One region of the Bradyrhizobium prioriisuperbiae genome, then DNA from elsewhere that is predicted to be linked to it. Evidence: predicted binding sites of a transcription regulator. Region 1 holds the regulator's gene; the other holds the start of a gene.
The links. Region 1 encodes LexA, which represses DNA repair genes until DNA is damaged. Its sites were predicted from a motif close to TGTTCNNNNTGTGTTCNG; they were not measured.
Positions count from the first base shown of each region.

Region 1 (5,949 bases):
GGGACTGGTCGCGATGCCGTTCGGCCTCGACGGCGTGTTTTGGCAATTGATGGATGTCGGCATCGGCTGGATGATCCTGGTTGCGCAGTGGGTCGCGGCTTTGCCGGGCGCGGTCGGGCGGATGGCGGCGTTCGGCACCGGGCCACTGCTGGTTGCGACGGTCGGCATGATCATGCTGGGGCTGCTACGGACGCCGCTGCGTTTCGTGGGTCTAGCCGTGATCGCTGTCGCGGCGCTGTGGGCGTTGGCCACGCCGCAGCCAGACATTCTGATCTCGTCGGACGGGCAGAACATCGGCGTGCGTGGCAAGGACGGACGGCTGCATCTGATGCGCATCGGCAAGGATGCTTTCCTGGTCAAGGAGTGGCTCGCGGCGGATGCGGATGCACGCATCGCGACTGATCCGTCCCTGATGGAAGGCGTGTCATGCGACGGCGCCGGCTGCGTGGTCGAGATGCGTGATGGGTCTCTGGTGGCCTTGTCGATCAGGCCGGATGCGTTCGCCGATGATTGCGCGAGAGCAGCGCTTCTCGTCTCCCACGGGCAGCCGCCTGCCGATTGCGCGGCGTACGTGGTCGATCAGGCGCGGTTGCGCCGGTCTGGCTCCCAGGCGCTGCGCCGCAGGGACGGCACCTTCATCGCCGAGGCGCAAAAGCCGGCAGGCCGCGACCGTCCCTGGGCGCCGGCTGTGCCGATTGAGGAGGGGCAGGCGGCAAGCGCACCCAATCGCACCGGCGATCGTCCGGTGGACGTGACACCCGCCGAGAGCGATCGCCTGTCTGACGATTAGCGCGATATCGGGAGCGACGACGAGCCACTGGCAACCTTGAACCGAACGCGCGCAAGAGGCGTCCAATAAATCGCAAGGGATTGCTGTTGAGGATTAATCTTGGATTAACCATCCGAGCCCAGCATCGGCCCATACGCGGCGGAACCGGACAGTGCCGGGCCGGCAGCCGCAGGAACAAAGCCGGCGGCGTAATGCCCGCCGGCTTTTTCTCGGTTCAAAATTCGCTTCAGTAACGCCGGAAGATGCTGACCTGCTTGCCTTGGATGCGCACGCGGTTGGGCGGCGGGATCCGTACCTCATAGGCGGCGTTCGAGGGCTCGAATGCGGTCGAGGTTCCGGTCGACGTCACGTCTGAAATCGGTCGTCAGTCTGACGATCGAAATGCATCGCGAGCGTCGCTGCAAGCGCGATCTCGCGCTGTCGCGTCCTGTAAAGTCCGTAGGCAATCAGTCCGGCGAAAAGTACGGTTATTGTCGTTGTGATCAGAACCAGCCACCCGATCCTGGCAGGATCGTGGATATCGGGGGCATAGATCGGATTTTCGCACGTCGTTTTTCGTGGATAAACTTGGAAGAGTTTTCCCGGACGGTATTCGGTTGACCACGAATTGAAGTTGAGCCGAACCGCTTCGCAAGCAACCATGCCTGTCGTCGTGCGCCGCTCGAACCTGATCACCGCCTCGGTCCATTTGGGATAAAGCGGTCTGTACTTCCTCTTCATTGGAACAGCGGAGATGATGGTTGCAGGGGACGGCGACGTTTCGGCGACGATCTTTTGTGCGTTGATTTGTCTGATGTATGCGGTGCCGCAGGCGATACTTACAATCCCGAACAGGATGACGAGCGTTGTGCACATCAACAAGAATGGCGCATCATCTTCCCGAACCGAGGAGAGAATGCGAAACATTTGGCAGGTCCCTCGCAAGCGAGAGCCACGATCTGCAGCAGCTCTCCGGATCGATCAAATCGTCGTAGTGGCGCGACCCGGTGGATTCTAGGGCCCGACGGTGAATCAACCATTGTTTGATTCTTTGAACCCGGGGGTGTTGCGCGCGGTATCGTTAATGATGGACGGGACAGGCGCTGCGGGCTTGCTGCCGTCGGTCGGCTATGCACACGCGCAAAAAATGCCCGGCGGATGTCATTCCGCCGGGCGATTGTGGGCCGGATAACTTGAGACGCTTCAGTAACGCCGGAAGATGCTGACCAGCTTGCCCTGGATGCGCACGCGGTTGGGCGGCAGGATCCGCACCTCATAGGCGGCGTTCGCCGGCTCCAGGGCGATCGAGGCGCCGCGGCGGCGGAAGCGTTTCAGGGTGGCTTCTTCCTCGTCGATCAGGGCGACCACGATGTCGCCGGTGTCGGCGCCTTCGGTGCGTTGGATCAGCGCCATGTCGCCGTCGAGAATGCCGGCCTCGACCATCGAATCACCGCGGACCTCCAGCGCATAGTGTTCGCCCGAGGCGAGCATCTCAGGTGGTACGTTGATGGTGTGGCTGCGGGTCTGCAGCGCCTCGATCGGCGTACCGGCCGCGATGCGGCCCATCACCGGAATGGCGACCGGACGTCCGCCTTCATCTTCCGAGGTGGAGCGAACCACCCGGCCAAGATTGCCCTCGATGACGCTGGGGGTGAAACCCCGGCGTCCGCCGCCGTTGTTGGCGGCTTGCTCGGGCATCTTGATGACTTCGATCGCGCGCGCCCGGTTGGGCAGGCGGCGAATGAAGCCGCGCTCTTCCAGAGCGGTGATCAGGCGATGAATGCCGGATTTGGAGCGCAGGTCGAGCGCGTCCTTCATCTCGTCGAACGAGGGGGGCACTCCGGCTTCCTTCAGCCGCTCATTGATGAAGCGGAGAAGTTCGTATTGCTTGCGCGTGAGCATCTTACCATTCCCCCAAAATACGGCGCTGTCACAGCCGCAGGTCTGTCAGTTGAGTCTGTCAAGTTGAGTTCAGTCGATCGAGCCGAAGCGCTTAACAGGGACTCGTTCGAAACAAATCATGAACGGACACTATATGTTCCATATGTGTTCCGCAACCTCTTAATTTACGGTCAACAAATCGGAGAATGCCTAGAGGGGAAGCTTAAGGATGAAGCACGATGACCCCGCGGCTGCCGCTGCAGCGAATGGGGGCCGCACGATCAGCGCCTGCGCGGCGGAGAGATTCCCGAGCAGCGAGCTGTCCTGCTTGCTCACCGCGGTCGCGATCGGCAGACCGTCGGAGCGCAGCTCGAGACGCGCGCGCAGGTAATCCTGCCGCTGATCGTTTTCCGGCAGCGGGCCGCCGAGCAGGGCCGCCTCCAGCGGCGGATGAATATCGCTGCGGCCGGAGAGGGCCCGGATCAGCGGCGCCATGAACAGGAAGCCGCAGACATAGGAGGACACTGGATTACCGGGTAGCCCGAGGATGCGCATCGATCCGAGCCGCCCGTGCATCATCGGCTTGCCGGGGCGCAGCGCGATCTTCCAGAACGCCATCTCGACGCCTTCCGCATCGAGCGCGGACTTGACCAGGTCATGATCGCCGACCGAGGCACCGCCGGTGGTCACCAGGATATCCGCGCCGCTGTCGCGCGCGCGCCGGACCGCAGCTGTTGTGGCCTCGAGCGTGTCGCCGACGGTGCCGAGATCGATCGCTTCGGCGCCTTCCGCGCGCGCCAGCGCCTGCAGCGCATAGGCGTTGGACGAGATGATCTGTCCGGGACCAGGCGCGCCGCCGGCCGCGACCAGTTCGTCGCCGGTCGCGAGAATCGCCACCTTGGGACGCTGCCGCACCGGCAGCGTCGTATGATTCATCGAAGCGGCCAGCGACAGCGCGCGGTCGGTCAGGCGCGCCCCACGGTGCAGCAGCACGTCGCCTTCGCGGAAATCGACACCGGCGGGGCGGATGTGGCGTGCCGCAACCGCGCGCTCGTTGACAATGACGATGTCGCCGTCCCGATCGGTGTCTTCCTGTATCACCACCGCGTCCGCGCCGTCGGGAATGACGCCGCCGGTGAAGATGCGGATGGCATTGCCCTGCTGCAGCGTGCCGGTGAAGGGACGGCCCGCGGCGATTTCGCCGGTGACGGTGAGGCGCGCGGGAACTGTGGCGACGTCAGCCGCGCGCACCGCGTAGCCGTCCATCGCCGACATCGGATTCGGCGGCTGGGTCCGCCGCGCCGCGACGTCGCGCGCCAGAACGCGATGGTAGCCTTGTTCGAGCGTGACAGATTCTTCCGGCAGCGGGTCCACGCCGGACACCACCGCGGCGAGCGCATCAGCAACCGGCATCAGCGCCATCGGAAACTCCCGTCAGTCTTGTTTCGTTCTTGTGCGCGCTTTGCCGGTGCGTGAATCACGGGATGTGTCATCATCCGTCATGATGAAGTGCCCGGATTTGCCGCCCTTCTTTTCAATCAGGCGGATGGCCTCGATCCGCGCACCGCGCTCCACCGCCTTGATCATGTCATAGATCGTCAGGCAGGCAACCGAAACCGCCGTCAGCGCTTCCATCTCGACACCGGTCGGGCCGGTCACCTTGACGGTAGCGGTGACGCGGCATCCCGGCAGCTTCTTGTCGGGCGCGATATCGATCGTGACTTTCGACAGCGCCAGCGGATGGCACAACGGAATCAGTTCGGATGTCCGTTTCGCCGCCATGATGCCGGCGATCCGCGCGGTGCCCAGCACATCGCCCTTCGCCGCATTGCCTGACACGATCAGATCGAGTGTCGCCTTGGAGACGATCACATGTCCCTCGGCCACCGCCAGACGCTCGGTCGCGGGCTTGGCCGAGACGTCGACCATGCGCGCCTCACCTTTGGCGTCGATGTGGGTGAGGGCGGTCTGCTTGAATGACTTGCTCGATTTGGCCATGTCAGGTGGTCAATGCGCCGCGGCCGCAGGCTCGCGCGCCAGCAGCGTTCGAGTCGCCGCCGTCACGTCGGCCTGCCGCATCAGGCTCTCGCCGACCAGGAATGTCGACATGCCCACCCGCGCCAGCCGCGCCAGATCCGCAGGGGTGAAGATGCCGCTCTCGCCGACCATGATGCGATCCCCGGGGATCAGCGGCGCAAGTTGTTCGCTGGTGGCGAGGGTGGTCTCGAAGGTGCGCAGGTTGCGGTTATTGACGCCGAGCAGCGGCGAACGAAGCTTCAACGCGCGGTCCAGTTCTTCGCGATTGTGCACCTCGAGCAGCACGTCCATGCCGAGTCCGAGGGCGCTGTCCTCGATGTCCTTCGCCGCGGCATCGTCGAGCGCCGCCAGGATGACCAGAATGCAGTCCGCGCCATGGGCGCGCGCCTCAACCACCTGGTAGGGGTCGTACATGAAGTCCTTGCGCAGCACCGGCAGCGCGGTTGCGGCCCGTGCGGCCACCATGAAATCCAGATGGCCCTGGAACGAAGGCGTATCGGTGAGAACCGAAAGACAGGCGGCGCCGCCGGCTTCATAGGCCTTGGCCAGCACCGGCGGATCGAAGTCGGCGCGGATCAGTCCTTTTGACGGCGAGGCCTTCTTGACCTCGGCGATCAGCGCATAGTCGCCGCGCGCGAGCCTGGCGCGGATGGCGTTGGCGAAACCGCGCGGCGGGGAGGCGGCTTTCGCCGCGGCTTCCACCTCGGCGAGCGGCCGCGCGCGCTTGGCGGCCGCGATCTCCTCGCGCTTGTAAGCTTCGATCTTGGTGAGGATGTCGGACATGACGGTTCCGATCGGGCGTTGCGGATCAGGCGTTGGAGACGGCGATGAGGTGATCGAGCTTTTTCGCCGCCGCGCCGCTGTCGAGCGATTTCCTGCCGATCACAACACCGTCCTTGAGGTTGGCGACCTTGCCGGCAACGACCAGCGTGGCGGCGGCGTTCAGCAGCGCGACGTCGCGGAACGCACTGGGCGTTCCGTCAAGCACCGTCTGCAATGCCTTGGCGTTGTCGTCGGCATTGCCCCCTTTCAGCGCGCCGGCCTCGACCCGGCCGAGGCCGGCCTCTTCGGGCGTCACGTCGAAGGTGCGGATAGCGCCTTTTTCCAACGCTGCGACGAAGGTCGGGCCGGTGAGGGTGATCTCGTCCAGGCCATCGGAGCCGTGCACGACCCAGGCGGATTCGGCGCCGAGATTCTTCAGTACCTGCGCCAGCGGCTGCACCCACTGCCGGGAAAACACCCCGACCATCTGGCGCTTGACC
Region 1 is NZ_CP135921.1:7,162,615-7,168,563, reverse strand. It holds partial or broken gene RS897_RS33600 (ComEC/Rec2 family competence protein) at 1-790, shown strand, start outside; partial or broken gene RS897_RS33595 (transcriptional repressor LexA) at 1,017-1,127, opposite strand; gene RS897_RS33590 (hypothetical protein) at 1,136-1,696, opposite strand; gene lexA (transcriptional repressor LexA) at 1,973-2,671, opposite strand; gene RS897_RS33580 (molybdopterin molybdotransferase MoeA) at 2,861-4,072, opposite strand; gene moaC (cyclic pyranopterin monophosphate synthase MoaC) at 4,085-4,648, opposite strand; gene trpC (indole-3-glycerol phosphate synthase TrpC) at 4,658-5,470, opposite strand; gene trpD (anthranilate phosphoribosyltransferase) at 5,496-5,949, opposite strand, start outside.

Region 2 (5,949 bases), 170 kb from region 1:
ACCGCAGGCTGGCCCATCGGCGGACCCATGCGGGTTATCCACATCGGATCGATCGACATAATATGTTCTCATTATGTTCTCAACAAGATCGAATGGCAAAATAAATCCCCAGTGAACCCGTTTTGACGGGAACGAGATGGCTTCGGCGGCGTTGAAATGTGACGCAAATACGTCGAAATCTTGGGGTCTTTGGGCAAGCCTTCGGGGCGAAATAAGCTAAACAAATCCTTAACTTAGACCGAAGCATTTCACTTGTGACTGTTGCATTCGGGTGACGGCATTTTGCGGCGGACGCTGTATAAGTCTCTGCAACGGTCGGGCGCTCGCGACGGCTAGAACAATCGATCCGCCTTCGGGTGGTGGGGATCAAGTGGAGAGTACAATGAAGAAGATTTTGCTGGGTAGCGTGGCACTGATCGCGTTGGGCACTGCATCGGCTTTCGCAGCCGACCTGCCGGCACGCAGCTACACGAAGGCTCCGGCCTACGTGCCTGCCCCGATCTACAACTGGACCGGTTTCTATATCGGTGGCCACGTCGGCGGCGCGTTCGACGGCAACTCGATTTTCGGTGACAATGACGGTCGCTTCCTCGGCGGTGTGCAGGTCGGCGCCGACTACCAGTTCGCCCCGAACTGGGTGCTGGGTATCGAAGGCCAGTACTCCTGGACCAACCGCGACACCCGCTCGGCCGCATTCGTTCCGCAGGGCTTCACGATCTCCGATCGTAACAGCAACCTCGGTTCGGTCACCGGTCGTCTCGGCTACACTTGGGGCCCGGCCCTGCTGTACGCCAAGGGCGGTGTCGCGTTCCGCGAGAGCAACAATGTCTTCGTGACCGCCACCGGAAACGGTGCGCCCATTCCGTTCACCTCCTCCAGCGACAACGTCGGCTACACCGTCGGTGCAGGCCTGGAATATCTGTTCGCTCCGAACTGGTCGGCCAAGGTCGAGTACCAGTACTACAACTTCGGCAAGACCGACGTGACCGTGCCGGCGACCAGCACCCTCGTCAGCTACGACCACGACATCCACACCGTGAAGGCCGGTATCAACTACCGCTTCAACTGGGGTGGCCCGGTCGTCGCCAAGTACTGAGATTACAAGTACCGATCTGGACTAATCCCGTCCTGATCCGTCAGGATGACAGAAGCCCGGCCTCACGGCCGGGCTTTTCGTTTGGGTTCTCGCCGTTCGTCGAACGCGCGTATCTCGGACTGCAGCTTATCAGCGCAACGCGGCGCGCGCCTCGGTCGGCGTCATCGCGAAACGGCGGCGAAAGCAGCGGTTGAAATGCGAGACTTCGTTGAAGCCGGCCTCATACGCCACTTCGCTGATCCTGAGCAGCGCCCGATCGATATCGCGTAGCGTGGCGAAGGCCGCCTGCAGCCTGAACTCGAGCACACGCTCGGAAAATCCGGTTCCGCTCTCCCGCAGCAGTGCGAAGACATAACGCCTCGACAGCCCGAGTTTCGCGGCAATGGCTTCCACCGACAGCGCCGGATTGCGATAACTGACGGCGATTTCCGCCAGCACCGCCTCGCGCCGCGCGGCCCGCACGCCTGATCCCGAAGGGACCACGGACGATGCCCCCGCCGTTTCATGGCGCTCGCCCAGCACCGACAGCACCAGGCGAAAAACCTGATCATCAAGGCACGCCGCCATCTGATCCGTCAGCATCGCCGCGCCGGAATCCAGCTGCACCGATATGCAGCTCTTGAGCTGTCCGAGCGCGTCGTTGCCGGCCGGCACCAGTTCGCCGACCAGATCGTCCGCATGCGCCACGGCGCCGAGCAATCGCTCGCGCGGAATGACCACGCATCGCCACTCATTATCCGGTGACGGCTGCCGGCGCGCTTTCAGCGATTGATCGAACCTGAGCAGCGTCGCCTCACCGCGATTGAGGCAGACCTCGCGGTCCCCGTTCCGATAGGTGATGGGAAGCGACGCGTGATTGTACACCAGCGCGTAGACGGCCTTGGCTTCATCTGTCGCCTCGCTTCCCCCGACCGGCGCCCTCATCCGGACGATATCCAGCGAGGTCAGGCGCAACACATCGAACACGCCGGCAAACGGGTAGACGTGGGACCAGGCCAGATCCGAGGCCGTCACGTATTCGCAAAGCAGGTTCCGCCACTGCGAAAGTTCCGAAGCTTCGTGATCGCCGGCGCTTCGAGCCGCAAAAGAGATCCGTCGCAATATTCTCGCCCCTTGGATGGTTGCTACCAAGTGTGTGTCACGGGTGAGCGGGCAAGGTTCATCTCATTGCTCTTCATGACCTTAAGTCCCGCGATCGGATGAGCGCCGGCCATGACACGTGTCCAAATTTCTACGGGCTCAACGGATCGGTGCCGAGGTGCTGTCGTGCGCGCCGCGATGCGACGGCAAAGAACCCGGATAAAGACCAGCGATCGCGCGCGCGGGCCAGAACGACAAGATGGGCCGCCCTGGGCTGAGCTCGTGCCAAGCGACTCCTGTTCCATATCTGATGAGAAAGCCCGGGCTCTCAGCCGGGCTTGGTGCTCTTAAACGCTATCGTAGGCCCCGAACCCTTGCTCCGTGGTGCAGGCAAACCACATAAGCCTGATCGCAATACACTCGATCATCCCGGCCCGTTCCACAGGGAAAAAACTCCCACTGGAAATCAGTCATTGTTCTTGATATGTTCCGTGGACAATTCGATCAGCCTGAGTCCCCGGCCTTCCGGCAATCAGCGCCCGGTGTACGATGACGGGAAAGCCTCGAGCCTCCCGGAACGGATACGTGCGCGGCCGATGGATATGAGATAAACCGCGCGTTCTCTGACGCCAGCGGCCGTGAAAAGACGGCCGGCGTCCGGCAATTCGCAAACGAAACCAACGTTACAATCGCGCGTCCAACGCGCTGGGAATGCCCGTGATGGATGAAATTCTCAAGGCGAACCGCAGCAAGCAGGCCGCCAACAGCCGTGCGATCACCATCCGCGGCGCGCGCGAGCACAACCTCAAGAACGTCAATCTCGAGATCCCGCGCGACCGCCTGGTGGTGCTGACCGGATTGTCGGGCTCGGGCAAGTCCTCCCTCGCGTTCGACACCATCTATGCCGAGGGACAGCGGCGTTATGTGGAGTCGCTCTCGGCTTACGCCCGGCAGTTCCTGGAAATGATGCAGAAGCCGGACGTCGACCAGATCGACGGCCTGTCGCCGGCCATTTCCATCGAACAGAAAACGACCTCGAAGAACCCGCGCTCGACCGTCGGCACGGTGACCGAGATCTACGACTACATGCGGCTGCTGTGGGCCCGCGTCGGCGTGCCCTACTCGCCGGCCACGGGTCTTCCGATCGAGAGCCAGACCGTGTCGCAGATGGTGGACCGGGTGCTGGCGCTGCCCGAGGGCACGCGGCTTTATCTGCTGGCGCCGGTGGTGCGCGGCCGCAAGGGCGAGTATCGCAAGGAGCTCGCCGAATATCTCAAGAAGGGGTTCCAGCGGGTCAAGATCGACGGCGCGTTCCATGAGCTGTCTGAGGCGCCGACGCTGGACAAGAAATTCCCCCACGACATCGATGTGGTGGTGGATCGCATCGTGGTCCGCCCCGACATCGCGCAGCGGCTGGCGGAATCCTTCGAAACCGCGCTGAAGCTCGCTGAAGGACTGGCCGTGGTGGAGTTCGCCGATGCGCCCGCAACCGCCGAAGGCGAGAAAAAGACCGACAAGAAGACCGCAAAAATCCACGACAAGAGCGGCCCGGAGCGGCTGCTGTTTTCGGAAAAATTCGCCTGCCCGGTGTCCGGCTTCACCATTCCGGAAATCGAACCCAGACTCTTCTCCTTCAACAACCCCTATGGCGCCTGCCCCGCGTGCGGCGGCCTCGGTGTCGAGCAGCATATCGATGCCGATCTCGTCATCGCCGACAAGGAACTGACGCTGCGCAAAGGCGCGATCGCGCCGTGGGCGAAGTCGTCCTCGCCCTATTACGTGCAGACCCTGCAGGCGCTCGGCAAGTTCTACAAATTCACCCTCGATACCAAGTGGAAGGACCTGCCGAAAAAGACGCAGAATGCCCTGCTCTATGGCTCCGGCGACGACGAGATCAAGTTCTCCTACGAAGACGGCGTGCGCTCCTACGACACCAAGAAGCCGTTCGAGGGCGTGGTCACCAACATCGAGCGCCGCTTCCGCGAGACCGAAAGCGAGTGGGCGCGCGAAGAGCTCGGCAAATACTTCAGCGACGTGCCGTGCAAGGGCTGCGCCGGCCATCGGCTGAAGCCGGAGGCGCTGTGCGTCAAGATCGGCGGCAAGCACATCGGCGAGATTTCCGAACTGTCGGTCAAGAAGGCCGGCGAATGGTTCGAGAGCGTTCCCGGTTTACTCAGCACCCAGCAGAACGAGATCGCGATCCGCGTACTCAAGGAGATCCGCGAACGGCTGTCGTTCCTGCTCGACGTCGGCCTTAACTATCTGACCCTGGCCCGCGCGTCCGGAACACTGTCCGGCGGCGAAAGCCAGCGCATCCGTCTGGCATCGCAGATCGGTTCCGGCCTCACCGGCGTGCTCTATGTGCTGGACGAACCGTCGATCGGCCTGCACCAGCGCGACAATGCGCGGCTGCTCGATACGCTGAAGCGGCTGCGCGACCTCGGCAACACCGTGATCGTGGTCGAGCACGATGAAGACGCCATCCGGCTGGCGGACTACGTGGTCGATGTCGGGCCCGGCGCCGGCATCCATGGCGGCAACATTGTCGCCAAGGGCACGCCCGCCGAAGTGATGGCCAACCCGGCGTCGCTGACCGGCAAGTATCTCACCGGCGAGATGTCCGTTGAAATCCCCGAGCGCAAGCCGCCGAACCATCGCCGCACCATCAAGGTGGTGAACGCCTCCGGCAACAATCTGAAGAACGTTTCGGCGGAAATTCCGCTGGGGCTGTTCACTTGCGTCACCGGCGTGTCCGGCGGCGGCAAGTCGACGCTGCTGATCGATACGCTCTACAAGGCGATCGCGCGCAAGCTCAACAATGCCAGCGAAGGCCCGGCCCCGCACGACCGCATCGAGGGGCTGGAGCACATCGACAAGATCATCGAGATCGACCAGTCACCGATCGGCCGCACCCCGCGCTCGAACCCCGCGACCTATACCGGCGCGTTCACCCCGATCCGCGAATGGTTTGCCGGCCTGCCGGAAGCCAAGGCGCGCGGCTACGAGCCGGGACGTTTTTCGTTCAACGTCAAGGGCGGCCGCTGCGAGGCCTGCCAGGGCGACGGCGTGATCAAGATCGAGATGCACTTCCTGCCTGATGTCTACGTCACCTGCGATACCTGCAAGGGCAAGCGCTACAACCGCGAAACCCTTGAAGTGCTGTTCAAGGGCAAGTCGATCGCCGACGTCCTCGACATGACGGTGGAAGAAGCCGCCGAGTTCTTCAAGGCGGTACCGCGGGTGCGCGAAACCTTCAAGACCCTGCACCGCGTCGGTCTCGACTACATCCATGTCGGCCAGCAGGCCACCACGCTCTCCGGCGGCGAGGCGCAGCGCGTCAAGCTCGCCAAGGAGCTGTCGAAACGCGCCACCGGCCGCACGCTCTACATCCTGGACGAGCCGACCACTGGGCTACATTTCCACGACGTGGCCAAGCTGCTCGAGGTGCTGCACGAACTGGTCAACCAGGGCAACACCGTGGTGGTGATCGAGCACAATCTCGAAGTCATCAAGACAGCGGACTGGGTGATCGATCTGGGTCCTGAAGGCGGCGACGGCGGCGGCGAGATCGTGGCCTGGGGTCCGCCGGAAGACATCGTCAAGGCGCCGCGCAGCTACACCGGCAAATTCCTAGCGCCGGTGCTGGCGAAAGCCAACAAGCCACGCAAGCGGCGGGTGGTGAGCAATAAGGACGATGGCGTATCCGGAGAAGCGGCGGAGTAGCCAGTCTTCGCCATGCAGCGGATGCTGTGCAGCAACCGGCGATCAAAGCT
Region 2 is NZ_CP135921.1:6,989,014-6,994,962, forward strand. It holds gene RS897_RS32830 (outer membrane protein) at 383-1,096, shown strand; gene RS897_RS32835 (AraC family transcriptional regulator) at 1,226-2,227, opposite strand; gene uvrA (excinuclease ABC subunit UvrA) at 2,897-5,899, shown strand; gene RS897_RS32845 (VOC family protein) at 5,942-5,949, opposite strand, start outside.
Region 2: the regulator LexA is predicted to act here: its motif matches at 2,651-2,668, upstream of uvrA (excinuclease ABC subunit UvrA).